3 regions of the Cupriavidus sp. GW823-FHT07B10 genome follow, and region 1 is predicted to be linked to each of the others. Evidence: predicted binding sites of a transcription regulator. Region 1 holds the regulator's gene; each other region holds the start of a gene.
What was found. The regulator sigma-54, encoded in region 1, starts transcription at its own class of promoters, with help from an activator protein. The targets are predictions, from matches to a motif close to TGGCANGNAANCTGCTTT.

Region 1 (9,396 bases):
TCCATGTGTGAAATCTTTATCCGCGCCAATCCGGCGTCGTACCAAAGCCAGTCGCGCTCGCTGCGCCTGCATGGCGTGGCCACCAGCATCCGGCTGGAGAGCCTGTTCTGGGAGGTGCTGGAAGAACTGGCGCGGCGCGACGACATGACCGTCAACCAGCTGATCACGCGCCTGCACGATGAACTGACCGAACATCGCGGCAGCGAGGCGGTGGCCGGCAATTTCTCGTCCTTCCTGCGCGTGTGCTGCCTGCGTTACCTGATGCTGCAGGGCGAAGGCCGCATCCCGGCCGATGCCAGCGTGCCGATCCGCTCGCTGGACGCACGCGCCGTGCTCGACAACCTGCCGGAATCCTGGGTCGAGGCGCGTCCGCACTGACGCGCACGACGCCCCGGCTCAGCCGTTCAGGATGCGCGTTTCCGCAGCCTCCAGCGCCTCGGGCGGGCCGCGCAGCACCACGATATCGCCCGGCTCCAGCACGGTCTCGGGCTCCGGATCGAAGGCGCGGATGCCGCGCCGGCGCACCGCGGTCACCTCCACGCCGATCCGCTCCAGCCCCAGCACGCCAAGACGCCGCCCCACCGCCGTGGATTGCGGCCCGAGCGACACGGAATGCAGCCGTACCGAATCGCGCTCGACCATGTCCTCATCATCGTCGCGGCCGTGGAAATAGCCGCGCAGCAGGCTGTAGCGCGCGTCGCGCGCCTCCTGCACGCCGCGCAGCACATGCCGCATCGGCACGCCCAACAGCACCAGCGCGTGCGAGGCCAGCATCAGGCTGCCCTCGATGATCTCGGGCACCACTTCGGTGGCGCCGGCCTTCTGCAGCGTGTCGAGCTCTGAATCGTCCACCGTGCGCACGATCACCGGCAGCGCCGGCGCCAGTTCCTGCACGTGGTGCAGCACCTTGAGCGCCGATGGGGTGTTGGCATAGGTGACGATCAGGGCGGCGGCACGGTGGATGCCGGCGGCGATCAGCGCCTCGCGCCGGCCCGCGTCGCCGTAGACCACGGTATCGCCGGCCGCGGCGGCCTCGCGCACGCGATCGGGGTCCAGGTCCAGCGCCACGTAGTTGATGCCCTCGCGCTCGAGCATGTGCGCCAGGTTCTGCCCGCTGCGGCCGAAGCCGCAGATGATCGCGTGCTTCTCGGTCTGCAGGCTCTGCGCGGCGATGCGGGTCATGTTCAGCGACTGCATCAGCCATTCGTTGGCGGCAAAGCGCAGCACGATGGCGTCGCTGTACTGGATCAGGAAGGGCGCGGCCAGCATCGACAGCAGCATCGATGCCAGGATCACCTGGATCAGCACCGGGTCGACCAGGTTCAGGCCGTCGATCTGGTTCAGCAGCACGAAACCGAATTCGCCGGCCTGCGCCAGCCCCAGCCCGGTGCGGATCGCCACCCCCTGGCGCGAGCCGAAGACCCGCGCCAGCAGCGCGATCAGCACCAGCTTGAACAGCACCGGCACCACCAGCAGCGCCAGCACCAGCCATACGTGGTCGAGCACCACTCGGATATTGAGCAGCATGCCGATGGTGACGAAGAACAGTCCCAGCAGCACGTCGCGGAACGGCTTGATGTCCTCTTCCACCTGGTGGCGGTAGGGCGTCTCGGAGATCAGCATGCCCGCCATGAAGGCGCCCAGCGCCATCGACAGGCCCAGCCGCTCGGTCAGCGCCGCCATGCCCAGCGTCACCAGCAGCAGGTTCAGCATGAACAGTTCCTGCGAGCGGCGCGCCGCCACCACGTGGAACCAGCGGCTCATCAGGCGCTGGCCCAGGAAGAAGATGACGCCCAGGGCCACCACGATCTTGACCGTGGCCAGGCCCAGCGCCACCATCAGGTCGCCCGGATCGCGCGACAGCGCCGGGATCACGATCAGCAGCGGCACCACCGCCAGATCCTGGAACAGCAGGATGCTGATGATATTGCGGCCCTGCTCGCTCTCAAGCTCCATGCGCTCGGACAGCATCTTGGAGACGATCGCGGTGGAAGACATCGCCAGCGCCCCGCCCAGCGCCACCGACGCCTGCCAGGACAGCGGGAACAGCCAGTTGAAAGCCCAGCTGGCCGGCACCACCGCCAGCATCGACAGCACCACCTGCGAGCCGCCCAGGCCGAACACCAGCCGCTTCATCGAGCGCAGCTTGGTCAGGTTGAACTCCAGCCCGATCGAGAACATCAGGAAGACCACGCCGAATTCGGCCAGGTACTTGGTCTGCGCGGTGTCGCTGGCCAGCCCCAGCGCATGGGGGCCGATCAGGATGCCGACGGCCAGGTAGCCGAGCATCGGCGGCAGCTGCAGCATGCGGAATGCGACCACGCCGAAGACGGCGGCGGCCAGCAGCACCAGGGTCAGTTCCAGCGGAGAATGCATCAGGCGGTCTGGGTGACCGGCCAGGCGCACGTCCGACCCGGCACGGGCACCCTGCCGGCAAAATACGGCGAGCACGGCAAGCACGACGTGCGCCATGGGTCGGGCCAGGCGCCATCGCATTCGTTGGTATACTTCGTCGCCATGATAGCCAATTTCGATGCGGATCGAGCACTCAGGCTCGCCCGCGACACTCTCCAGACCGAAGCCGATGCGGTTTCCGCACTTTCCGGACGCCTGAACGGCGACTTTGCCCGTGCCGTGCTGCTGATCCTGCAATGCACCGGGCGCGTGGTCGTCTCGGGCATCGGCAAGTCCGGCCATATCGGGCGCAAGGTCGCGGCCACGCTGGCCTCTACCGGCACGCCGGCGTTCTTCGTGCACCCGGCCGAAGCCAGCCACGGCGACCTGGGCATGGTCACGCGCGACGACGTGCTGATCGCCTTCTCCAATTCGGGCGAGACCGGCGAGCTGCTGTCGATCATCCCGATCGTCAAGCGCATCGGCGCGCGGCTGATCTCGGTCACCGGCAACCCCGACTCCAACCTGGCCAAGCTGGCCGACGTCCACCTGGACGCGGCGGTCGAGAAAGAAGCCTGCCCGCTGAACCTGGCGCCGACGGCCAGCACCACCGCGGCGCTGGCGCTGGGCGATGCGCTGGCAGTGGCGGTTCTCGATGCGCGCGGCTTTGGCGAGGAAGACTTCGCGCGCTCGCACCCCGGCGGCGCGCTCGGGCGCAAGCTGCTGACCCATGTGCGCGACGTGATGCGCACCGGCAACGCCGTGCCCGAGGTGCGTGAAAACACCCCGCTGGCCCAGGCGCTGATGGAAATCACCCGCAAGGGCATGGCCATGACCGCCGTGGTGGACCCGGACGGACACGCCATCGGCGTCTTCACCGACGGCGACCTGCGCCGCCTTCTGGAAACCCCGCGCGACTGGAAGACCGTTCCCATCGGCGACGTCATGCACCGCAACCCGCACGTGGTCAACGAGAACCAGCTCGCCGTCGAAGCGGTGCAGGTGATGGAGGCCAACCGCATCAACCAGCTGCTGGTGGTGGATGACGACGGCCGCCTGACCGGCGCGCTGCATATCCACGACCTGACCCGCGCCAAGGTCATCTGAGCGGGCGCGGGCCCGGCACAACCGGCACAACGCCAAGGACACCATGCAGGCACTCCTCGCCTCCCTCAGCGGCATCGTCATGCGGCTGCTGCCGCTGCTGCTGATGGCCTTCGTGGCGGGCAGCACGTTCTGGCTGGTCCAGATCAACTCCCCCAAGGAAGACCCGGCCGCGCAAAGCGCCAAGAAGCATGAGCCCGACTACTTCATGGACCGCTTCTCGGCCACTGAGCTGGCGCCGGACGGCAGCACCAAAATCCGCTTTACCGGCGAGCGCATGGTCCATTTCGAGGATGACCAGACCTACGAGGTGACCCGGCCCGCCATGCGCGCGTATGAGCCGGACCGCCCGCCGGTCACCGCCCGCGCCGATATGGGCCGCATGAACGCCGAGGGTTCGGTGATCGACCTGTACGGCAACGGCTTCGTCATGCGCCAGCAGGGCGTGGACGTGTCCAAGGACCCGCAGCTGACCGCCGCATCCAGTTATTTCCAGCTGCTGGTCAATGACGACATCGTCAAGACCGACAAGCCGGTCAAGCTGACGCGCGGCCCGTCGGTGATGACCGCCAACGGCCTGATCTTCAACAACGTCACGCGCGAAGTACAATTGCTCGGCAATGTACGCGGCACCATCATCACCGGGCCGACCCCTGGCCGCGCGCCGGGGTCCTGAGCCCCGGCCCGGGGGCCGCACCAACCCGCACCAACGTACCCAGACGCCCTCAAGCAACCCTGCCAACATGACTGCTTCCCTGACGACATCGTCCCGTCGACGCACCGCCCCGGCCCTGCTCGCCCTGGCCATGGCCTTCGGCCTGCTGGCCCAGCCCGCCCTGGCCGAGCGCGCGGACCGCGACAAGCCGATGGTGCTGGAGGCGGACAACGCCAGCTATGACGACGTCAAGCAGATCTATACGCTGACCGGCAATGTGGTGCTGACCAAGGGCACCATGATCCTGAAGTCCGACGCCGCCGAACTGCGCACCGATCCCGAGGGCTACCAGTTCGCGGTGGCCACCGCCAAGCCGGGCAAGCAGGCCTACATCCGGCAGAAGCGCGAAGGCGTCGACGAATACATCGACGGCTGGGGCGACCGCATCGAGTACGACGGCAAGCAGGAGTACTCCAAGCTGATCGGCAATGCCCGCATGGCGCGCCTGCAGGGCGCCAAGCAGGTCGACGAGATCCGCGGCGCGGTGCTGACCTACGACAGCCGCAAGGAGTTCTACACGGCTGCCGGCGGCGGTAGCGGCGATGCCGCGGCCGCCAATCCGTCCGGCCGCGTGCGCGCGGTGCTGTCGCCGCGCCAGGACCAGAAGGCCGGCGCCACGGGCAGCGGCGGCTCGCCGCTGGACCTGAAGCCGGCGCCCGCGCCTGCCAACAAACCCTGACGCCTGGCGCCGGCTGCGTGCATCGCATGCGGCCGGCGCCAGAAACGCCTGAACGCCAGACTGTGCCAATGACCGATACCGCAACCATCGCCGACAAGCCTTCCGTCGAAGCCTCCACCGTCCTTGCCGGCGGCAGCACGCTGGTCGTGCGCCACCTGAAGAAACGCTATGGCTCGCGCACGGTGGTCAAGGACGTCTCGCTCGACGTGAAGAGCGGCGAGGTGGTCGGCCTGCTCGGGCCCAACGGCGCGGGCAAGACCACCTCCTTCTACATGATCGTGGGCCTGGTGGCGCTGGACGAAGGGGATATCGTGCTCGACGGCGACCACATCAGCGGCCTGCCGATCCACGAGCGCGCGCGCATGGGGCTGTCGTACCTGCCGCAGGAAGCCTCGGTATTCCGCAAGCTCAACGTCGAAGAGAACATCCGCGCGGTGCTGGAGCTGCAGGTGAGCAACGGCAAGCCCCTGCCCAAGGCCGAGATCGAGCGCCGCCTGGATTCGCTGCTCGACGACCTGCAGATCGCGCACCTGCGCAACAACCCGGCGCTGTCGCTGTCGGGCGGCGAGCGCCGCCGCGTGGAAATCGCGCGCGCGCTGGCGTCGTCGCCGCGCTTCATCCTGCTGGACGAACCCTTCGCCGGCGTGGACCCGATCGCCGTGGGCGAGATCCAGCGCATCGTCAGCTTCCTCAAGGCACGCAATATCGGCGTGCTGATCACCGACCACAACGTGCGCGAGACGCTCGGCATCTGCGACCACGCCTACATCATCAGCGAAGGCACGGTGCTGGCCGCGGGCCAGCCCGAGGAAATCATCGCCAATGACGCAGTGCGGCGCGTCTACCTGGGCGAGAACTTCCGCATGTGATGCAGCGGCCTGCCATGGAGCGGCAGGCCTATTCGCGGGCGCACGTGGGCCTGCCACAGCCAGCAGCGATCAGACCGCATAAGCGATAGCAATTTCCGTTCCAACAACGGAAAGATGCGCATAGAATAGGTCGCATGAAACCGTCGCTACAGCTCCGCCTTTCCCAGCATCTGGCCCTGACCCCGCAACTGCAGCAGTCGATCCGGCTGCTGCAGCTTTCCACGCTGGAACTGCAGCAAGAGGTCGAACAGGCACTGACGGAAAACCCTCTGCTCGAACGCGAGAACGACTGGATCGAAAGCCCGCTGCGCGTGGCGGCCGACGGCTCGGTCAACCTGCAGAGCGCACCGGCGCCCGCGCCGGCAGAGCCGCAGGGCAATGGCGAGGCCCGCGCCGACGGCGCGGCTGACGACGACAGCTATGGCGACAGCGGCAACGGCGACGACTATGGCAGCAGCGACTGGAGCCTGGACGACTTTGCCCGCCGCCCCCAGGGCGACGAGGACGAAAAAACGCCGATGCAGCTGCGCGAAGCCGAGCCAACGCTGCGCGAGTACCTGATGGAACAGCTCACGCCGCTGAAGATCTCGGCGCGCGACAAGGGCCTGGCCATCTTCCTGATCGAATCGCTCGACGACGATGGCTACCTGAGCGCATCGCTTGAGGAGATCTGCACGGAGTTGCCGGAAGAACTCGAGTTCGAGATCGAGGAGGTCCACGCCATCCTCACGCTGCTGCAGAGCTTCGACCCGCCCGGCGTGGGCGCGCGCAACGCCGCCGAGTGCCTGGCCCTGCAGTTGCGGCGCCTGACGCACCCGCAGCGCGAACTGGCCCTGAACATCGTGACCAACCACCTGGAGTTGCTCGCAGTACGCGACTACACGCGGCTGAAGAAGGCGCTGCAGGTGGATGAAGCGGCGCTGAAGTCCGCACACGAACTGATCCGCTCGCTGGCGCCCTACCCCGGCCATGCATACAGCCGCCCGGAGGCGGACTTCGTGGTGCCGGACGTGTTCGTGCGCAAGGGTGGCGGCGGCTGGATCGCGCAGCTCAATCCGGATGTGATGCCGAGGCTGCGCATCAATGACATGTATGCGCAAATCCTGCGTGGCGCAAAGGGTGAGTCCGGCACCGCCGGGCTGCAGCAGAAGCTGCAGGAGGCGCGCTGGCTGATCAAGAACATCCAGCAGAGGTTCGACACAATCCTGCGTGTCTCGCAGGCCATTGTCGAGCGTCAAAAGAACTTTTTCAGCCACGGCGAAATCGCCATGCGCCCCTTGGTTTTGCGGGAGATTGCCGATACACTGGGTTTACACGAGTCAACCATCTCCCGGGTGACGACCAATAAATATATGGCAACGCCGATGGGTACTTTCGAACTGAAGTACTTCTTCGGCAGCCACGTGTCCACCGAAACCGGTGGCGCGGCTTCGTCAACGGCCATCCGCGCCTTGATCAAGCAACTGATAGGAGCCGAAGACCCGAGGAATCCCCTTTCCGACAGTCGCATTGCCGAACTGCTGGGCGAACAAGGCTTCGTTGTCGCACGCCGCACCGTTGCCAAGTATCGCGAAGCCCTGAAGATCCCCGCAGTCAATCTCCGCAAGTCTTTGTAGCCGAGCCCACCGCCTGCCTGGTGAGGCTCTTTCAGAAGGAGAAGCGCTATGAACTTCAAGATCAGTGGACACCACCTGGACATCACGCCCCCTCTGCGTGAGTACGTGGAAACGAAGCTGGAGCGAATCGTCAGGCATTTCGATCAAGTCATTGGCGTTAGTGTGCTGCTCTCTGTCGACAACCATAAGGAAAAGGACCGGCGTCAGTACGCGGAAATCAATCTACATCTCAAGGGCAAGGACATCTTTGTCGAAGCGCATCACGAAGACCTGTATGCAGCGATCGACGCACTCGTCGACAAGCTGGACCGTCAGGTGATCCGCTACAAGGATCGCGTGCAAGGCCACGACCGCGAAGCGGTCAAGTACCAGATGGCCGCAGCGCAAATGCAGCAATGACCGTGCCCGGCAGCCCCGCAGCGGGCTGCTGAATCAGGATTGAACAGGCAAGCCGCGCCAAGAAGCGCGGCTTTTTTGCGCCCTCGCGTTCCCGGTTGCCGCCGGCATGCCGCGCCCGCACTGGCGGCGCGGCCCGGCTGTGGCGCCGGAGCCGATGCTTTTCACCCGAATGAGCAAGGGTGTTCGCAAGCGCTGCGCCAAGGTGTATGCTGCGCCATACAAAGAGAGGGAATCCTGGCCGTGCCCCGCACCGGTGCACCGGCTCCCCGCCGCGGAGGCACCATTGCATCACCATGTATCTTTCTGCACCGGCTTGCCCCGTTGCGCTGCACAATGCGGGAGTAGTCGCTGCTCTATAATGGGCCGGACGCCTCCGGCCAGGCCAACGGCAGGCCGGAGCCAGCCCACTGCCCGGCGGAACGGTCCGCCCGCTAACTGAAATCCTGCGCATCGCCCATGAATCGTTTGGCCAAATTGCTGCCACCCGGCAACATCACCCTCGACGTCAGCGTCACCAGCAAGAAGCGTGTGTTCGAGCAGGCCGGGCTCCTCTTCGAGAACAACCATGGTGTGGCGCGCGCCATCGTGACGGACAACCTGTTCGCGCGCGAGTCGCTTGGATCCACCGGCCTGGGCGCCGGCGTGGCAATCCCGCACGGCCGCATCAAGGGCCTGAAGCAGCCGCTGGCCGCGTTCATGCGCCTGGCCGAACCAATTCCGTTCGAATCGCCCGATGGCAAGCCGGTATCGCTGCTGATCTTCCTGCTGGTGCCCGAACAGGCTACGCAGCAGCACCTGGAAATCCTGTCCGAAATCGCGCAACTGCTTTCCGACCGCGACATGCGTGAAGGGCTGGCCACGCTGCCCACGCCCGATGCCGTCCATCAGTTGCTGATCGCATGGCATCCCTGATCCCCTGATCCCTCAAGCGGGCCGGCACCAGACCGGGCAGGCGCCAAGGCGCTTCGCAAACCGCCCCACCAGTCATACCGCATGGAACTCACCGGCGTCACCTCCCAGTCCATCTTCGACGACAACGCAGCCGACATCAAACTCTCGTGGGTGGCCGGCCTGGAAGGTGCGGATCGCGCCTTCGATGTGGAGTTCGCCCGCGAAGCCACCTCCGCCGCCGACCTGGTGGGCCACCTGAACCTGATCCACCCCAACCGCATCCAGGTGCTCGGCAAGCCCGAGATCACTTATTACCAGCGGTTGGACGACGAGACCCGCAAGCGCCAGATGGGCGAGCTGATCCTGCTGGAGCCGCCCTTCCTGGTGATCGCCGACGGCATGGAGCCGCCGCCCGACCTGGAACTGCGCTGCACGCGCTCGTCCACGCCGCTGTTCACCACGCCGGTGTCGTCGGCCGCGGTGATCGACCACCTGCGCCTGTACCTGTCGCGTATCTCCGCGCCGCGCGTGACCATGCACGGGGTATTCCTCGACATCCTGGGCATGGGCGTGCTGATCATGGGCGAATCGGGCCTGGGCAAGAGCGAACTGGGCCTGGAACTGATCTCGCGCGGCCACGGGCTGGTGGCCGATGATGCCGTGGACTTCGTGCGCCTGGGGCCGGATTTCATTGAAGGCCGCTGCCCGCCGCTGCTGCAGAACCTGCTT
Region 2 (9,396 bases), on a different contig from region 1:
CGGCATGCAGACCTATGTGGACGACAGCCTGATGGCGCAGCCCGACGTGTATTTCGAAGGCGGCGACCACCAGGAACTGGTGCACATGAGCGGCGAGCAGTTCTCGAAGTTGATGTCGGACGCTGGGCACGGGCAGTTTTCGCGCCGCATGATGTAAGCGGCGCCTTTTATTGGCCACTGGACGGCCGCCACGCGGGTTGCTAACCCGCGTGGTGGCCGTTTTGCTGCTGGCGGGCGGGTGAGCGAGGGAGACGCTTCAGCCTTCAGGCAACGCCGGCACGCTGTCGTCCTTCAGGTCCACGCCCGAGCGGCCCAAAGCCGCCGCGCCGCGCAGCAGGAAGGCCAGCCGGTCGGCGGCCTGCGCATACGGCAGGCCTTCGGGGCGCACGTTGGAGATGCAGTTGCGCTCGGCATCGGTGCGGCCCGTGCGCGGCGCATGGGTCAGGTAGATGCCAAGGCTGTCGGGCGAACTCAGGCCCGGCCGTTCGCCGATCAGCATCACCACCTGGCGCGCGCCCAGCAGCTCGCCGATCTCGTCGCCCAACGCCACGCGCGACTGCTCGGCCACCACCACCGGGCCGATGCGCCATGTCAGCGGCAGGCGCGGGCGGGTGGCATCGAGCAACGGCAGCGCGTGCGTCTGCGTGGCCAGCGCGGACAGACCGTCGGCAACCACGAACACCACATCGGGCGCCTCGCCAGGGCGTGCCGCGGCCAGCCGCGCGCGGCTGGCATCGTCCAGGCGCCGGCCCAGGTCTGGGCGCCGCAGGTAGTGCGCGCGGTCCGGCGCGGCGCTGTGCACGGCAAGGTTCGGCACCCCCGCCGCATCCAGCGCCGCGGTGACCGCGCCCACGTCCAGCGGCAGGTGCACCGCATCGCGCGCCTGCGCATGGGCCAGCCCGAAGGCCAGCACCGCATCGGTGGTCTGGCTGTGGCCGGTACGGCCCAGCGCTACACGCGCGCGCGTGAACTGGCGCAGGCGTTGCCAGGGATCGGCATCGGTGTTGGCAGAATCGGCGGGAGGCGGGCGTCTGGCCGTCATCGGCTGTACCTTACAGGCTGTGGGCCATCTGCAGCAGCGGCTGGCGCGCGGCGGGCTCGAGCAGCCTGCCGCTGGCATCGGCAATGCCCATGCGCTGCAGCCAGGCCTCGAACTCCGGCGCGGGGCGCAGCCCCAGCACCTCGCGCAGGTACAGCGCATCGTGGAACGAAGTGCTCTGGTAGTTGAGCATGATGTCGTCGGCGCCGGGCACGCCCATGATGAAATTGATTCCGGCCACGCCGAACAGCGTCAGCAGCGTGTCCATGTCGTCCTGGTCGGCCTCGGCATGGTTGGTGTAGCAGACGTCGCAGCCCATCGGCACCCCCATCAGCTTGCCGCAGAAGTGGTCTTCCAGACCGGCGCGGATGATCTGCTTGCCGTCGTACAGGTATTCGGGACCGATAAAGCCCACCACCGTATTGACCAGCAGCGGCGCGAACGCGCGCGCCACCGCGTAGGCGCGCGCCTCCATGGTCTGCTGGTCGACGCCGTGGTGCGCATTGGCCGACAGCGCGCTGCCCTGCCCGGTCTCGAAGTACATCAGGTTGTCGCCAACGGTGCCGCGCGCCAGCGCCTGCGCGGCGTCGTGCGCCTCGGCCAGCAGCGCCAGGCTGATGCCGAAGGCCGCATTGGCGCGCTCGCTGCCGGCCACCGACTGGAACACCAGATCCACCGGCGCGCCCTGCCCGATCGCGCGCAGGGTATTGGTGACGTGGGTCAGCACGCAGGATTGCGTGGGGATGTCGAAGCGGCTGCGCAGCTCGTCGATCATGCGCAGCAGCGAGACAATGGCGCCCAGGTTGTCCGAAGCCGGGTTGACGCCGATGGTGGCATCGCCGCAGCCATAGAGCAGCCCGTCGATGATCGACGCGGCAATGCCCTTGGGATCGTCGGTCGGGTGGTTGGGCTGCAGCCGCACCGAGAGCCGGCCCGGCAGCCCCACCGTGCTGCGAAAGCGCGTCACCACCTGGCACTTGCGCGCCACCGCCACCAGGTCCTGGTTGCGCATCAGCTTGCTGACCGCGGCGGCCATCTCCGGGGTGATGCCCGGCGCCACCCGCGCCAGCATGGCGCTGTCGGTTTCATGCAGCAGCAGCCAGTTGCGCAGGTCGCCCACGGTAGTGGCGCCGATGGCGGCAAAGGCCGCGCCATCGTGCCGGTCCAGGATCAGGCGCGTGACCTCGTCGTCCTCGTACGGCACCAGCGCCTCGGTCAGGAACTGCTTGAGCGGCACCTCGGCCAGCGCCAGCCGCGCGGCCATCCGCTCCTGCTCGCTGGCCGCGGCAACGCCCGCCAGCGCGTCGCCGGAACGCGCCGGGCTGGCCCGGGCCAGTAGCGTGCGCAGGTCGGCAAAGACGTGGCGGTGGGTACCGATGGTGTGGGTGTAGGCCATGCGTTCCGTTCCTGGACTCTGGAGAAAACGATGACAGCGGTGCGCCGGGCGCCTTGCCGGGCGCGATTCCCCCTAATATAGACAGCCTTTGCGTGTGCCGTGATGCCAACATCGCCTCAGCGCACACGGCCTGACTCAGGAACAACATCTGGATCGGCGAGAATCCAGAATAAATTTTGAGCAAATTGCATGCCGGAGACCCCGATGAAAGACCCAGACCCGACCGCCACCCCGCGCCTGCTGCCGGCCGCGTGGTACAGCGTCGGCACCGTCGCCTACCTGCTGACCGCCCTGGCGCTGTGGACCGTGCTCCACGCCAACCTGGTGGCGGCATTGCTGTCCGGCCTGCTGCTGTACTCGCTGGTGGACGTGCTGGCGCCGCGCCTGCAGCGCCTGCACCAGCGCCACGACGCCCTGGCCGTGGCCATCCTGTCGGCGCTGATCCTGCTGGGGCTGACGCTGGCGGGCTGGCTGCTGGTGCGCTTTGTCAGTGGCGAAGGCAATACCCTGGACGGGCTGCTCAACCATGTGGCCGACATCATCGACCGCTCGCGCGGGCAGATGCCGCCGTGGCTTAGCGATGCGCTGCCCAAGGGCGTGGACGAGCTGGCCAACACGCTGATCGAGACGCTGCGCGAGCATGCCGCGATGGCGCAGAAGCTGGGCGCCGAGGTGCTGCGCACGCTGGTGCATATCCTGATCGGGCTGGTGATCGGCGCGATGGTGGCGCTGTACCGCGCGGTGGTTCGGCCCAATCGCCGGCCGCTGGCCGCGGCGCTGGTGGCGCGCGCACGCACGCTGCAGCAGGCGTTCTCGCAGTTCATCTTCGCGCAGATCCAGATCTCCACCATCAACACCGTGCTGACGGCGATCTACCTGCTGCTGATGCTGCCGCTCTTTGGTGTGCACCTGCCGCTGACCAAGACGCTGGTGGTGATCACCTTCGTTGCCGGGCTGCTGCCGGTGCTGGGCAACCTGATTTCCAATACGGCCATCGTGGTGGCCTCGCTGTCGGTGTCGCTGCCGATCGCGGTGGCGTCGCTGGTGTTCCTGGTGGTGATCCACAAGCTGGAGTACTTCCTGAACGCGCGCATCATCGGTGCGCGCATCCAGGCCGCGGCGTGGGAACTGCTGATGGTGATGCTGTTGATGGAAACGCTGTTCGGCATCCCGGGCGTGATCGCCGGACCTATCTTCTATGCCTACCTGAAGCGGGAGCTGGCCGGCGCCGGACTGATCTGAGTGCCGCAGCCGGCTCGCCGCGGCGGTGGTAGGACCAATGCCTGCTCAGGCGCCGTCCTGCTCCACCCGGCTGCGCACGAAGTCGATATGGGTCTGCATGGCGGTGCGCGCCTCTTCCGGGCGGCGCGCGCAAATCGCATCGCACAGCGTGCGATGCTGCAGCAGCAACAGGTCTGACGCGCCGTCGTCCTGTTCGCGCAGGCCGGTGCCATTGATGGTGATGTGCTCGCGCAGCATGCCGATCACGCTGGTATGCAGGTGCAGGAACATGGTGTTGTGCGAGGCCTGGGCAATGGCGTCGTGCAGCTGCGCATCGGCATCGGCCTCTGCCTGCTTGTCGTCGGCGGCGCGCGCGCGTTCCAGCTCGGCCATCAGGGCGCGGATCCGCTTCACGTCAGCGGCATCCGCGCGCAGCGCCGCAAAATACGCGGTCGCGCCCTCCAGCACGCGGCGGAACTCCAGGATGTCGTCGCGCAGCGCGGGGTGGTCGGCCACCAGCTGGCCCCAGGGCGAGGCAATGCCGGCGCGCAGCTGGTCGGTGGCGTAGACCCCGGCACCGCGCCGGCTCTGCAGCAGGCCGCGCGCGGCCAGGCGCTGGATCGCCTCGCGCACGGTGTTGCGCGCCACCTCGTATTGCCCGGCCAGCACCCGCTCGGCCGGCAGCCGCGTGCCGGGCGGCCAAGTGCCGTCGAGCAGCGCGGTCTCGATCCGGCGCATGACCGACTCCACGCGTCCGCGGGTGCGCCCGTGCCTTGCTGCCGCTGCCGTCATGCCGTGTGTCCTCGCTCCTGAGCTTGCGCGCGTCGTCGGGCAGATTGGTCCAACCAATTTGTACCGCCGCGCGGAAGCGGGAATTATGCGCCGAAACGTGCGACCCCAGCACGTCCGGAGCGAGACATGAAGGATCGTCAGTACCCCACCGGCCCTGCCCCCACGCAGGCCTACCTGTTTGCCACCTGCCTGGTCGACATGTTCGTGCCGCAGGCCGGCCTCGACGCCGTGCGGTTGCTTGAACGCGAAGGGCTCACCGTGCACTTCCCGCGCGGCCAGAGTTGCTGCGGCCAGCCCGCCTACAGCAGCGGCAACCCCGACGCGGCCCGTGCGGTGGCGCGCGCCCAACTCGACCTGTTCAGCCAGCCCTGGCCGGTGATCGTGCCATCGGGCTCATGCGCGGGCATGATGCGCCACCACTGGCGGCAGCTCTTTGCCGACGATCCGGTGGCCGGCCCCAAGGCACTGGAACTGGCCGGACGCATCTATGAACTGGGCGAATTCCTGCTGCATGTGCTGAAGGTGGACTTTGGCGATGCCGCAGCGGCGGGCCAGGCGCAGGAGCGCATCGTGCTGCATACCTCGTGCGGCGCCCGTCGAGAAATGGGTACGCGCCAGCACGGCGTGGCCCTGGTCGACGCGCTGCCGGGCGTGACCCGCGTGGAGCATGAACGCGAATCAGAATGCTGCGGCTTCGGCGGCACCTTCTCGCTCAAGCATCCCGATATCTCCGGCGCCATGGTGCGCGACAAGGTGGCCTCGGCCTGCGCCACCGGCTGCGACCGGCTGGTCTCGGCCGACTGCGGCTGCCTGCTCAATATCGGCCATACCGCGGCGCATGACCGCGCCCCGCTGCAGGTGGAGCACCTGGCCACCTTCCTGTGGCGCCGTAGCGGAGGTGCCGCATGAGCACGCCCGGCGCCCGCGAACGCATGCTCGGCCGGCTGCGCGCCGCCGCGCCTGCACCGTCCCCAGGCACCGCGGAACTCGACCGCCGCATCGACGGCCATTTCGAGGCACGCCGCCATGGCACGCCAGCCGTTGGCGAACTGGCCGGCGCGATGCAGGCGGCACTGCAAGGGCTGCATGCCGAGGTCTGGTGCGCCAGCGAAGCGGCCTGGCCGGCATTGCTGGCCACTGAGCTGGCCAATGCCGGCGTGAAGCGCCTGCTGCTTGATCCCGCCAGCCAGGCCGGTGCCGCACTGGCGGCCGCCTTGCCGGCCCACATCGAAGCCATCGGCTACGACCGCCCGATCGAAGCGTGGAAGGCGGAGCTGTTCGACACCATCGATGCCGGCTTCACCGTGGCGCGCTCCGGCATTGCCGCCACCGGCACGCTGGTGGTCGCGCCCGATGCAGGCTCGCCACGCACGGTGTCGCTGGTGCCGCCGCTGCATGTCGCGCTGGTGCGCGCCTCGACGCTGCACGCCGACCTGCATATGGCCGTGCGCACCGAGCGCTGGTCCGAAGGCATGCCGGCCAACCTGGTGCTGATCTCCGGCCCCTCCAAGACCTCCGACATCCAGCAGACGCTGGCCTACGGCGCGCATGGTCCGCGCCGGCTGTGGGTCGTGATCGAGACCGACACTGCGGAGGCCGGGCAATGAGCCAGCACGCACTGAATTTTGTTCCGCCGCAGGACTTCAAGGCACGCGCCCGCGAAGCGCTGGACGATCCCAAGCTGCGCCAGAGTTTCCGCGGCGCGATGGACTTCCTGCAGGGCAAGCGCCTGGCGCAGTTCCCCGACGCGGATGAGCTGGAACGCTTGCGCGACCTGGGCGAGGCGGTGCGCCAGCACGCGCTGGCCAACCTGCCGGACCTGCTGGTGCAGCTGGAGGCAAAGCTCACCGCCGCCGGCGTGCAGGTGCACTGGGCCGAGAACGCCGACGAAGCCAACGCGATCATCCACCGCATCGCGGCATCGAAGCAGGCGCAGCGCGTGATCAAGGGCAAGTCGATGGCCAGCGAGGAGATCGAGCTGAACCATTACCTGGCCGAGCGCGGCGTGGACTGCATCGAGTCGGACATGGGCGAGTACATCGTCCAGCTGGCCGGCGAAAAGCCCTCGCATATCGTGATGCCGGCGATCCACAAGACCAAGGGCGATATCGCGCAGCTGTTCCAGGCGCATATCCCCGACACGCCCTATACCGAGGATGTCGACGCGCTGATCCAGACCGGCCGCCGTGCGCTGCGCCAGGCCTTTGTCGAAGCGGATATCGGCTTGTCCGGCGTGAACTTCGCAGCCGCGGACACCGGCACGCTGTGGCTGGTGGAGAACGAAGGCAACGGCCGGCTTTCCACCACCGTGCCCGACGTGCATATCGCCATCATGGGCATGGAGAAGGTCGTGGCCCGGCTGGAGCATATCGTGCCGCTGTCCACGCTGCTGACGCGCTCGGCCACCGGGCAGGCCATCACCACCTACTTCAACCTGATCTCCGGGCCGCGCCGCGCCGGCGAGCGCGACGGCCCGCGCGAGGTCCACCTGGTGCTGCTCGACAACGGCCGCACCCAGGCCTATGCCGACACGCAGCTGCGCGCCACGCTGCAATGCATCCGCTGCGGCGCATGCATGAACCACTGCCCGGTCTACACGCGCATCGGCGGCCACGCCTACGGCACGACCTATCCCGGCCCCATCGGCAAGATCATCTCGCCGCACCTGCTGGGGCTGGACGCCACCGCCGACCTGGCCACCGCCTCGAGCCTGTGCGGCGCCTGCGGCGAAGTTTGCCCGGTGCGCATTCCGATTCCGCAATTGCTGGTGCGCCTGCGCACCGAGGCCAACCGTGATCCCGCAGAGCAGGTCGTCAACCCGCTGCGCGGACAAGGCGCCAAGTACAGCCGCGGCGAGCACCTGGTGTGGCGTTTCTGGAGCGGCGCGTATTCGCACCCGGCGACGTACCGGCTGTTCCGCTGGGCCGCCACGCGGCTGCGCGCGCTGACGCCGTCGAAGCAGATGGGATGGACGCAGCACCGCACGCCGCTGAAGCCGGCGGCGAAGAGCCTGGCGGACTTGCTGAAGGAGAAGGGGCAGCCGGAGTAATCCGTCATCACGGGCGCGAGCGGAACCGCTCGCGGCTGTGTTCACCAACAAAACAAAGATTTCCCGAAACACCACCGAAGCAGGAGACTAAACCGTGCAACCCTGGACCCAACTCTATACACCGCTGGGCAGCCTGTGGCTGTCGTCGCTGGCGGCAGCCATTCCCATACTGTTCTTCTTCATTGCGCTGGCCGTCTGGCGCATGAAGGGCCATGTCGCCGCGGCCGTGACGCTGCTATTGGCGCTGGCCGTGGCGATCTTCGCCTACGGCATGCCTGCGCAGCAGGCGCTGGCCTCGGCCGGCTTCGGCTTTGCCTATGGGCTGTGGCCGATTGCATGGATCATCGTGACCGCGGTGTTCCTCTACAAGATCGTGGTCAAGACCGGCCAGTTCGACGTGATCCGCGCCTCGGTGCTGTCGATTACCGACGACCAGCGCCTGCAGATGCTGCTGATCGGCTTTGCCTTCGGCGCCTTTCTGGAAGGCGCGGCGGGCTTCGGCGCGCCGGTGGCGATCACCGCGGCGCTGCTGGTGGGCCTGGGCTTCAACCCGCTGTATGCGGCGGGCCTGTGCCTGATCGCCAATACCGCGCCGGTGGCGTTCGGCGCGATGGGCATCCCCATCATCGTGGCCGGTCAGGTCACGGGCATCGATCCCTTCCATATCGGCGCCATGGCCGGCCGCCAGCTGCCGCTGCTGTCACTGCTGGTGCCGTTCTGGCTGGTGTTCATGATGGACGGCGCCAAGGGCGTGCGCGAGACGTGGCCGGCGGCGCTGGTGTGCGGCGGCAGCTTTGCCGTGACGCAGTACTTCACCTCCAACCATATCGGGCCCGAACTGCCGGACATCACTTCGGCACTGGTCAGCCTGGTGTCGCTGGCCGCGTTCCTGAAGGTATGGCAGCCGCGCAGCGCGTCGCAGCGTGCCGGCGGCAATGTCAGCGGCGGCACCGTCGCGCTGGCTGGCTTCGGCGGCGGCTTCGGCGGTGCGATGTCCAGCCGCAAGGCTTCGCCCTACACCCTGGCGCAGACGCTGCGCGCGTGGGCGCCGTTCGGCATCCTGACCGCCATCGTCACGGTGTGGAGCCTGCAGCCGTTCAAGGCGCTGTTCGCGGCCAATGGCGCGCTGGCGGGAACGGTGCTGAAGTTCAAGATCCCCGGGCTGGACCAGATGGTGATCAAGGCCGCGCCGATCGTGGCCACGCCCAAGGCCTATGACGCGGTGCTGAAGCTCGACCTGCTCTCCGCCGTCGGCACCGCCATCCTGCTGACCGCTCTGATCTCGGCGGTGCTGCTGCGCATGAAGCCGCGCACGCTGCTGGCCACCTTTGCCGAGACCCTGGTGGAACTGGCGCGCCCGGTGCTGTCGATCGGCCTGGTGCTGGCATTCGCCTTTGTCGCCAACTACTCCGGCATGTCGTCGACACTGGCGCTGCTGCTGGCCGGCACCGGCGCGGCCTTCCCGTTCTTCTCGCCGTTCCTGGGCTGGCTGGGGGTGTTCCTGACCGGTTCGGACACTTCGTCCAATGCGCTGTTCTGCGCGCTGCAGAACACCACGGCGCATCAGATCGGCGTGTCGGACACGCTGCTGGTCGCCGCCAACACCACCGGCGGCGTCACGGCCAAGATGATCTCGCCGCAATCGATCGCCGTGGCCTGCGCGGCGACCGGGCTGGTGGGCAAGGAGTCGGAGCTGTTCCGCTTCACGGTCAAGCACAGCCTGCTGTTTGCCGTGATCATCGGCATCATGACGGTGGTGCAGGCTTACCTGTTGCCGGGGATGATCCCGGGGTGATGAGCTAGCCGGAATCAATGAAGAAAGGCGGCCATATGGCCGCCTTTTCGTTTGCCGCGCGGCAACGTCGCGTCTAATCCAGGAACTCGTCCCCTTCGGTGAGC
Region 3 (9,396 bases), on a different contig from region 1:
GCGCGCCACGCCGCGCACGCAATCCTCGATCGCGCTGACGGGCGACGGGCCTGATGCCATCCTGGTCAATGCCTCGCCCGATATCCTGCAGCAGCTGCGCCAGGCACCCGCGCTGCAGCCCGCGCGCGCGCCGCGCGACACCGCCATCGCCGCGGTCGTGCTGATGGATGCGCAGATCGACCACGTCACCGGCCTGCTGATGCTGCGCGAACACCGCCAGGCGCTGCCGCTCTATGCCACCGCCGCCGTGCTGGACGACCTGGGCGCCGCCTTCCCGCTGACGCGCATCCTGTCGCACTACTGCGGACTGCGGACGCATGCCCTGCCCTGCGACGGCACCGCGTTTTCAGTCCCGCCGCTGGACGGCCTGACACTGACGGCGATACCGCTGGAGAGCAAGGCCCCGCCCTACTCGCCCAACCGCCACGCGCCGCGCGCGGGCGACAACATCGGCCTGCGCATCGAAGACCGCCGCAGCGGCCGCAGCGCCTTCTATGCGCCCGGCCTGGGCCGCATCGACGACCACGTCTTTGCCGAGCTGCACAGCGCCGACATCGTGCTGGTCGACGGCACCTTCTGGCGCGACGACGAGATGCAGGCGCCTGGCTTCTCGGGCAAGAGCGCCGCCGACATGGGCCACCTGGCCCTGTCGGGACCCGGCGGCATGATCGAGGTCCTGGAGCGGCTGCCCGCCAGCCGCAAGATTCTTATCCATATCAACAATACCAACCCGGTGCTGGTGGAAGACTCGCCCGAGCGCGCAGAGCTGGCGCGGCATGGCATCGAGGTGGCGTACGACGGCATGGAAATCGCCCTATGACAACTGCCATCCTCCCCATCCCCCCCATCGCCTGGGCCGAGGCCGAGTTCGAGGCCCGCCTGCGCGCCATGGAAAGCGGCTACCACATCCACCATCCCTTCAACCAGCGCATGGCGGCAGGCCAGTGTTCGCCCGCGCAGATCCGCGCATGGGTGGCCAACCGCTTCTACTATCAGGACAACATCCCGCTGAAGGACGCCGCCATCCTGTCCAATTGCCCCGAGCGCGACACCCGCCGCGAGTGGGTGGTGCGCATCCTTGACCACGACGGCACCGACACCCAGCCCGGCGGCATCGAGGCCTGGCTGCGCCTGGGCCAGGCGGTGGGCCTGGAGCGCGAAGCACTGCTGAGCCACCGGCACGTGCTGCCCGGGGTGCGCTTTGCCGTCGATGCCTACGTCAACTTTGCGCGCCGCGCACCGTGGCAGGAAGCCGTGTGCTCGTCGCTGACGGAGATGTTCGCGCCCGCAATCCACAAGGAACGCCTGGCCGGCTGGCCCACGCATTACCCGTGGATCGAGGCCGCCGGGCTGGACTACTTCCGCTCTCGCATTCCGCTCGCGCAGCGCGACGTGGACCATGGCCTGCGCGTGACGCTGGGCCATTTCCGCAGCGCGGCGCAACAGCAGCGCGCCCTCGACATCCTGCAGTTCAAGCTCGACGTGCTCTGGTCGATGCTCGACGCCATCCAGCAAGCCAACCCATGACAGCCAGCACGCAAGACCTCGCCAGACCGACCCTGCACCGGACCTTTCGCCTGCAATGGGAAGCCTCCCAGCAAAGCTGGGTGCTGCTGTACCCGGAAGGCATGGTCACCCTCAACGACAGCGCCGCCGCGATCCTGCAGCGCTGCGACGGCAGCCACACGCTGGACATGCTGATCGACGACCTGCAGGCCGCGTTTGGCGTGCAGGGAATCGCCCCGGAGGTACATGCCTTTGTCAAACATGCGATCGAACGCGGCTGGCTGGTCTGAGGCCGCGCCCGGCCCGCCGCTGTGGCTGCTGGCCGAGCTGACCTACCGCTGCCCGCTGCATTGCGCCTTCTGCTCCAACCCGGTGGACTATGCCCGGCATACGGCCGAGCTGAGCACCGTGCAATGGTGCGACGTGTTCAGCCAGGCGCGGGCGCTGGGCGCGGTGCAGCTCGGGCTGTCCGGCGGCGAACCACTGCTGCGCAAGGACCTTGAAGTACTGGTCAGGCATGCGCATGGCCTGGGCTTCTACACCAACCTCATCACCTCGGGCGTGGGCCTGACCGACGCCCGCCTTGCCGCCCTGCGCGACGCCGGCCTGGACCATATCCAGCTGTCGTTCCAGGACTCCACCCGCGAGCTCAACGACTTCCTGTCCAGCACCCGCACCTTCGACCTGAAGCAGCGCGTGGCGCGCATGATCAAGGCGCACGGCTATCCGATGGTGATGAACTGCGTGCTGCACCGGCATAACCTGCCGCATGTCGGCACCATCATCGAGATGGCCCTGCAGATGGGCGCCGAATACCTGGAACTGGCCAACACGCAGTACTACGGCTGGGCCTGGGAGAACCGGCTGGCGCTGCTGCCCACCCATGAGCAGCTGCGCGAGGCCGAGGCCGTGGTCCGGCAGTACCGCGCGCGCATCGGCAGGCAATGCCAGATCCTGTTCGTCGTGCCTGATTACTTCGAGGCGCGGCCCAAGAAGTGCATGAACGGCTGGGGCACCACCTTCCTTGGCGTGGCGCCGGACGGCACCGCGCTGCCCTGCCACGCGGCGCGCATGCTGCCGGGCCTGGCGCTGCCCAATGTCGCCACGCAGGGGCTGCGCGAGATCTGGACCGAAAGCGATGCCTTCCGCCGTTTCCGCGGCACGCAGTGGATGCAGGAACCCTGCCGTTCCTGCGACCAGCGCGAGCAGGACTACGGCGGCTGCCGCTGCCAGGCGTTCCTGGTCACCGGCGACGCCACCGCCACGGACCCCGTGTGCGAGCGCTCCGGCGCGCACGACAAGGTCAGCGAGATCGTGCTGCAGGGCCGGCTGGCCGTGGCGCAGGCGCGCGAGCAAGCGATGGTATTTCGCAGCGATGGCAACTCGCTGCGGCTGAGCAGCGGCCAGCGCTAAGAAAGGAAAAACCCCGGCATGGCAGGCGCCAGCCGGGGTTCCTTGCCGGCATGCCGGCATCGTCAAGACAGTCGCCGGCCTCAGCTGGCACTCAACACCCACTCCGCCAGTTTCTTCGCATCGTCCTCCGCAAGGCTGCCATGCGGCGGCATCGGAATCCGCCCCCACGCGCCCTTGCCGCCTTCGCGGATCTTCTTTGCCAGCCGCTCCGCCGCCTGGCTGTCGCCCTTGTACTTGGCAGCCACCTCGGCAAACCCCGGGCCCACCAGCTTTGACTGCATGCCATGGCAGGAAAAGCAGCCGCTCTTGTCGGCCAGGGCCTGCATGTCGGCGGCCGTGCCGGCCAGCGCCGCGCCCGGCAGCAGCGCCGAAGCCACCGCCAGCGCCATCCATTCCTTCTTCATACCTGAGTCCCGTTTCATCCTGTTGCACCCGCGCCCGGCGCCCGCATCGCACCCATGATGCGATGCGGGCGCCTGGCAGTGTCATCTCCCGCCAGCTCAGCTCTTGTGCAGCTTGAACACCCACACCGAGCCGCCCTGCTCCAGGAAGTTCACGCGCTTGGCCACCTCGCCGCCCCACAGCGGCACCGCGCCGCCCCAGCCGGACACCACCGCCACGTACTGCTCGCCGTTCTCTTCCCAGGTGACCGGGGGCGCCACCACGCCGCTGCCGGTCTGGAACTGCCACAGCTCCTTGCCGGTCCTGGCGTCGGCCGCCTTCAGGTAGCCTTCCGGCGTGCCCCAGAACACCAGCCCGCCGGCGGTGGTCATCACCCCGCCCCACAGCGGCGCGCTGTTCTTGACCTCCCACATGATCTTGCCGCTCTTGGGGTTGATGGCCCGCAGCGTGCCGATATAGTCCTCGTTCAGCGGACGGATGGTGAAACCCGCGCCCAGGAAGGCAGCGCCCTTCTTGTAGCTGATGGGCTCGTTCCAGATATCCATGCCCCACTCGTTGGCGGGCACGTAGAACAGGCCGGTCTGCGGGCTGTAGGCCATCGGCTGCTGGTTCTTGCCGCCAAGGAAGCCCGGCGCGGCAAACACGGACTTGCCCTTCTTCTCGTCGCTGCCGGCGGCGGGGTCGCCGGGGCGGCCTTCGGCGATGTAGTTGGGGCGGCCGCTCTTCAGGTCGATGCCGGTGGCCCAGGTGATCTTCCTGACGAAGGGGAAGGCGTTGACCAGCTTGCCGCTGGCCGCGTCGTTGACGTAGAAGAAGCCATTGCGGTCGGCCTTGCCGCCCATGCGCTTGCCGTCCAGGTCGAAGGTCACGAACTCATTGACGCCATCGAAATCCCAGCCGTCGTTCGGGGTGTTCTGGTAGTGCCAGGCGATCTTGCCGGTGGCGGGATCCAGCGCCACCGTCGAGGCCGAGTAGAGGTTGTCGCCCTTGCGGATATGGCTGTTCCACGGCCCCGGATTGCCGGTGCCGAAGTACACCAGCCCGGTGGCCGGATCGTAGGTGCCGCCCAGCCAGGTGGCGGCGCCGCCGGTCTTCCAGGTCTCGCCCGGCCAGCTTGCGTTGGCGGTGCCGGTCACGCCGTTCTCGGTCTTGTTGCCGTCCTTGTCGTACTTGTAGCCCATATGGCCTTCGACCACCGGCCGCGACCACACCAGCTGCCCGGTCTTGGCATCGCGTGCGTCGACCCGGCCCACCACGCCGAACTCGCCGCCCGAGATGCCGGTCAGCACCATGCCCTTGACGATCATGGGCGCCGCCGTGTACGAATAGCCGGCGGCGTAGTCCTCCAGCTTCTCCTTCCACACCACCTTGCCGGTCTTCTGGTCCAGCGCCACCAGCTGCGCATCGAGCGTGCCGAAGATCACCAGGTTGTCGTAGAGTGCCGCACCGCGGTTCACCACGTCGCAGCACGGCATGATGCCTTCGGGCAGCCGGTGCTCATACTTCCAGAGCTTGCGCCCGGTCTTCAGGTCCAGCGCATAGATGCGCGAATACGAGGCCGTCACGAACATCTTGCCGTCATGGATCAGCGGCTGCGATTCCTGCCCGCGCTGCTTCTCGCCGCCAAACGAGAACGACCACGCCGGCACCAGCTGCCCGACGTTCTTCGTATTGATGCGCGACAGCGTGGAATAGCGCTGGCCTTGCGGGCCCATGCCCCACGACAACACATCGCCGGGGCTCTTTGCGTCGTTCTCGATCATGGCATCGGTCACAGCCGCCTGCGCGGCCAGACTGGCCGCGGCAGCCGCAACCGCCATCACTACTCGTAACGTCCTCATTGCCATCTCCTCTCTTGTTTTGGGTTTCCCAGGTGCGCCACTGCGCCACCCACCAGACACGCCTTTGGCAATTCCCATGCCAGTCGCATCCCCGCACCAGCACGCCGGTTGCGGCCCGGTTGCGTGATGACGGCCGTGCCAGCGCGCAACACTGCGTTGCAGTTGCTCCAGAACTGAACAGCCCGCCTCGGCTGGCCGGCGTCAGTGGCCAAGCGCGGCTTCTTCACGCGCCGGGTAGAGATGGCCGACGTTGCGCAGGTACTCCGCGGGCATCGCGGCCCAGTGCGCGTAGGGCTGCGGCACCGGCATCGCCATGACCTCGGCCAGGTCGCGCCCCTGCGCCGCGGCCTCGCGCAGGCGCGTGTCCAGCCATTGCAGGTAGCCGCGCGTCTGCGCGATGGCCTCAGCGCCGCCGCCGGCCGCAGGCACTGGCCCGTGGCTGGGGACCAGCACGCGCGCCCCGCTGTCGGCCAGCAGCGCCTGCAGCCGGCCCAGGCTGGCCAGCCAGCGGCCGATATCCGCGTGCGGCGTGGTCGGAATGCGTTGCCGGAACACCAGCCCGCCGGCAAAGACCACGCCCGCGCTGTGGTCCAGCACCACCAGGTCGTCGCCGGTATGGCCGTCCAGGCGCACCAGCTCCAGCGTATGGCGCCCGATCGTGAGCCGGCCCGGCGCCAGCGCGTGCGCAGCCGGCACGGGCTCGGTGCCGCGCATCCAGTCGCCGCACAGGCGGTAGAGGTTGTCGGCATAAGCGGCGCCCTCGCGCCGCGCCCCGTCGATGGTGCCGGCCAGGGCGCTGCCGCCCACATCGGCATAGGCCTGGTTGCCGAAGAAATAGTCGGGATGCAGGTTCAGGTTCAGCACCAGCCGCACCGGGGCGGCCGTGACCGATGCAATCGCCTTGCGCTGCTGCTCGCCATACAGCCGCGACGGGCCGGTGTTGATGACCACTACGCCGTCGCCGGTGTCGATGAACGCCGTATTGATGATGTTGCAGCCGTTGCCGGGCGCGAAGTCGGCATTGGCGCCTTCCAGCAGCCACACGCCCGCGGCGATCTCGCGCGGGGCCAGACGATAGTCAGGAGGCTGCAGCGCAGCCTCCTGGGCGAATGCCGGCGGCACGGGCTGGCCCGCCAGGCATAGCAGCAACCACAGTAGCAATCGCCGCTTCATGGTGACACCCGCGCCGCGATGCGGTTGCCGTTGTTGTCGTGGCCGGCCACCGTCATGCCCGGCGGCACGGCATCGCGCAGGTCGAAGGAGAAGATCGGATTCTCGGCAACCGGCTCATGCAGCGTCAGGCGCAGCAGCGGCTGCCGGGCCGCGTCGGCAAGAACCAGGGTCTCGATGTGGAACGCCGGGATGCCCGCTGCCAGTCCGGTATCCATCGGATGCATCACGCGCAGCCGCACGCGTGCCGCGGCCCCGCCGAAGCCCGGGAACACACGCGCGTCCACGCGATTGAGCGTGCGGCTCCAGCTGCCGTCGCGGCGGGTGGCGCCGGGCACCGTACAGCCCCCGCCGCCGGCATCGACCAGCACGCTGCCGACATGCCAGGTGCCATCGCGCGTGCGCGCCGCCACCCGCACCGGCGAAGCCTGTTCCAGCTTGAAGCGGAACGACAGCGACGGGCGCACCCGCAGCGGTTCGAACGCCAGCACCTCGCGGATCGGGTTGCGGTCGACCGCCACCACGATGCGATCCACTTCGCCCAGCGCCGAGGCATCGAAGGCGATCGGCACGCGCATGGGGTCTTCCGCAAACGCCGGCCCGGTCACCCTGACGCGGCTGTCGAACACCACCGGGCCAGACTGCAGCAGCTCCTTGTGGATCCAGGCCCATTGCGGCGACTGCAGCGGATCGCTGTGCGCGATGACGGCGCCCGCTGCCCCGGCAGCCGCTACCGCCGCACTGGCCAGGCCCAGTGCGGCCGCCATCAGCAGGAGCATGCCCCGCGTCCGGCGCCTCATGCCTGCTGCCCCCGGCGCGCCATGCCGCGCTGCGGGTCGTAGCCCTGCAGCGCCAGCGCGAAGAACACCACCGCGCTGCCCGCCACCACCGCCAGGCTCAGCGGCGCCACCTGCCCGTACAGCGCAAAGCGGATCGCCTCGACCGCGTGGGTGAAGGGATTGAAGCGGGCCAGCTGGTACACCAGCTCCGCGCCCGACTCCTGCAGCTTCCACAGTGGATACAGCGCCGAGCTGATGAAGAACATCGGGAAGATCACGAAGTTCATGGTGCCGGCAAAGTTCTCGAGCTGGCGCACATGGACCGACAGCAGCAGGCCCAGCGCACCCAGCATCAGCGCGGCCAGCGCCATGGCGCCCGTCGCCGCCAGCAGGTGCAGGGACTCGAAGCGGATGCCGAAGGCCATCGCCACCAGCAGGAACGCGGCCATCTGCAGCAGCGACAGCACCGTACCCGCCGCCAGCTTGCAAGCCAGCAGCCAGCCCCGCGGCAGCGGCGCGGTCAGCAGCAGCCGCATCACGCCCATCTCGCGGTCGTACACCATGGCCAGCGACGACTGCATGCCGTTGAACAGCGCGATCATGCCCAGCAGTCCGGGCGCCACGTAGACCTTGTATTCGATGTAGGTGTCGTAGGGCGGCGCAATGGCGACGCCCAGCGCGTTCTGGAAGCCCGCGGCAAACACCAGCAGCCACAGCAGCGGGCGCACCAGCGACGACAGCAGGCGCCCGGGCTGGCGCAGGTACTTGCGCAGCTCGCGCCCGCAAACCGCGCGCAGCGCGCGCCAGCGATGGATCAGGATGGAGGCCATGGGTGCGCTACGCGGATGGGGCCCGGCACGCCGTGTCGGCTTCATCGGCGCCCAGGGTGTCGAGGTTGTTCTTCGGATGCAACACGCCTTCCACCGGGGCCATGCCGGCCACGCCGTCGGGGTGGGCCAGCAACACCGGCTGGCGCAGCTGGCGGTCCCAGCGGCGGAACGACAGCGGCGGCCCCTTGAAGCCGTCCACCACCACCTGCCCGGCGGCAAGCGCCTGCGCCTGTCCGGCAAACCCGGCCCCGGGCAGGCGCGCCACGCTCTCGGCAATGGCCTTGACCGCCACCCAGGCAGCCCAGTCGTAGCCGGTCATCGGACGGCCCGCCGCGCGCATGAAGCGCCGGTTGAGCTGCGGCCCGCCATTGCGCTCCCAGGCCCAGTGCCACGCCTGCGCGCCCAGCCCGCCGGCGCCCACCACCGGGCGCGGCAGCAGCGTGGCGTAGGGCACGCCGCGGGCGAACTCGCCGTCGGCATCGGCCACCACCACCACGTCATAGTCCACGCCGCCGGTCAGCAGGCCGAGGTTGGCCTGGTCGCGCTCACGCGGGTCGTTGGACAGCCGGAAGGCGCGCTGCGCCGACCAGGCAATGCCAAAGCGCCGCGCCGACGCCACCAGCGCGTCGCGCTGCGCCGCATCGGCCGCGGACGGGCCGCTCAGCAGCAGGGCGCGGCGCCATTTGCGCAGTGCCAGGTACTGCATCAGCGCATCCGCGCGCATGCGCAGGCTGGGCAGCGTGTGCAGCAGCACCGGCGCGCAGCCGGCGCCGCGCAACGCGTCGTCGTCGGCCGACACGTTGAACAACAAGGCCTCGCCCGGCTTGACCGCGCCCGTGGCCGCCCTGACCGATGCCGGCGGCAGGTCCAGCAGGATATAGCGCGTGCCCTGCCGCGCCAGCGCCGCGACCAGCGGGGCCACCTCGGCTTCAGTGCGGGCTTCCTGTGCTTCCAGCCTGAGCGACTGGCCCGCGGCCCCGAGCGCCACGCGCGCTTCGGCGGCCGCCACCTGGGCGCCGTCGAGCGCACGGCCCTGCGGCTGGCCGGGATAGCGCTGCGCCAGGCGCCGGGGCGCATAGCGCGCGTCGTCGGCCTGCGACACGACCGCCACGCGCACCTCGGCAGCGTGCACCGCGGCAGGCAGCCACGCCAGCGCCACGGCGCCCAGCCCGGCACGCCACCACTGCCACCACGCACGCGAGCGCTCAGTCATCGATCGCCACCGAATGCGGCACCCGGCCCGCCTTGAGCGTGGCCACCGCCTTGCGGCTGGCGGTGTCCACCACGCTGACATCGTCGGACAGGCCGTTGGCGACATAAAGCCGCGCGTTGTCGCGGCTCAGCGCCAGCCCCCATGCGCGGCGGCCGACCAGCACATAGTCCTGCACCCGGCGCGACGCCACCTCGACCACCGCGACATGGTTGGCGCGGCCGAGCCCGATATAGGCGCGCGTG

Region 2: a site for sigma-54 is predicted at 2,613-2,630, ahead of AC1Q6V_RS09225 (ethanolamine ammonia-lyase subunit EutB). Genes of this name have one in related genera too.
Region 3: a site for sigma-54 is predicted at 5,227-5,244, ahead of AC1Q6V_RS13835 (PQQ-dependent methanol/ethanol family dehydrogenase). Genes of this name have one in related genera too.

Annotation. Positions count from the first base shown of each region.
Region 1 is NZ_JBXAGS010000001.1:374,263-383,658, reverse strand. Features, by position in the region: gene AC1Q6V_RS01920 (ribbon-helix-helix domain-containing protein) at 4-378, shown strand; gene AC1Q6V_RS01915 (monovalent cation:proton antiporter family protein) at 397-2,376, opposite strand; gene AC1Q6V_RS01910 (KpsF/GutQ family sugar-phosphate isomerase) at 2,518-3,501, shown strand; gene lptC (LPS export ABC transporter periplasmic protein LptC) at 3,545-4,174, shown strand; gene lptA (lipopolysaccharide transport periplasmic protein LptA) at 4,242-4,892, shown strand; gene lptB (LPS export ABC transporter ATP-binding protein) at 4,961-5,761, shown strand; gene AC1Q6V_RS01890 (RNA polymerase factor sigma-54) at 5,896-7,377, shown strand; gene hpf (ribosome hibernation-promoting factor, HPF/YfiA family) at 7,426-7,776, shown strand; gene ptsN (PTS IIA-like nitrogen regulatory protein PtsN) at 8,233-8,688, shown strand; gene hprK (HPr(Ser) kinase/phosphatase) at 8,770-9,396, shown strand, end outside.
Region 2 is NZ_JBXAGS010000003.1:314,839-324,234, forward strand. Features, by position in the region: gene AC1Q6V_RS09215 (aminoacyl-tRNA deacylase) at 1-157, shown strand, start outside; gene eutC (ethanolamine ammonia-lyase subunit EutC) at 257-1,042, opposite strand; gene AC1Q6V_RS09225 (ethanolamine ammonia-lyase subunit EutB) at 1,053-2,435, opposite strand; gene AC1Q6V_RS09230 (AI-2E family transporter) at 2,640-3,677, shown strand; gene AC1Q6V_RS09235 (FadR/GntR family transcriptional regulator) at 3,723-4,448, opposite strand; gene AC1Q6V_RS09240 ((Fe-S)-binding protein) at 4,575-5,357, shown strand; gene AC1Q6V_RS09245 (LutC/YkgG family protein) at 5,354-6,055, shown strand; gene AC1Q6V_RS09250 (LutB/LldF family L-lactate oxidation iron-sulfur protein) at 6,052-7,497, shown strand; gene AC1Q6V_RS09255 (lactate permease LctP family transporter) at 7,592-9,292, shown strand; gene AC1Q6V_RS09260 (CaiB/BaiF CoA transferase family protein) at 9,366-9,396, opposite strand, start outside.
Region 3 is NZ_JBXAGS010000005.1:316,782-326,177, forward strand. Features, by position in the region: gene pqqB (pyrroloquinoline quinone biosynthesis protein PqqB) at 1-820, shown strand, start outside; gene pqqC (pyrroloquinoline-quinone synthase PqqC) at 817-1,527, shown strand; gene pqqD (pyrroloquinoline quinone biosynthesis peptide chaperone PqqD) at 1,524-1,796, shown strand; gene pqqE (pyrroloquinoline quinone biosynthesis protein PqqE) at 1,768-2,919, shown strand; gene AC1Q6V_RS13830 (c-type cytochrome) at 3,000-3,323, opposite strand; gene AC1Q6V_RS13835 (PQQ-dependent methanol/ethanol family dehydrogenase) at 3,420-5,162, opposite strand; gene AC1Q6V_RS13840 (quinoprotein relay system zinc metallohydrolase 1) at 5,364-6,335, opposite strand; gene AC1Q6V_RS13845 (quinoprotein dehydrogenase-associated SoxYZ-like carrier) at 6,332-7,111, opposite strand; gene AC1Q6V_RS13850 (ABC transporter permease) at 7,129-7,941, opposite strand; gene AC1Q6V_RS13855 (type 1 periplasmic-binding domain-containing protein) at 7,949-9,154, opposite strand; gene AC1Q6V_RS13860 (PQQ-dependent catabolism-associated beta-propeller protein) at 9,147-9,396, opposite strand, start outside.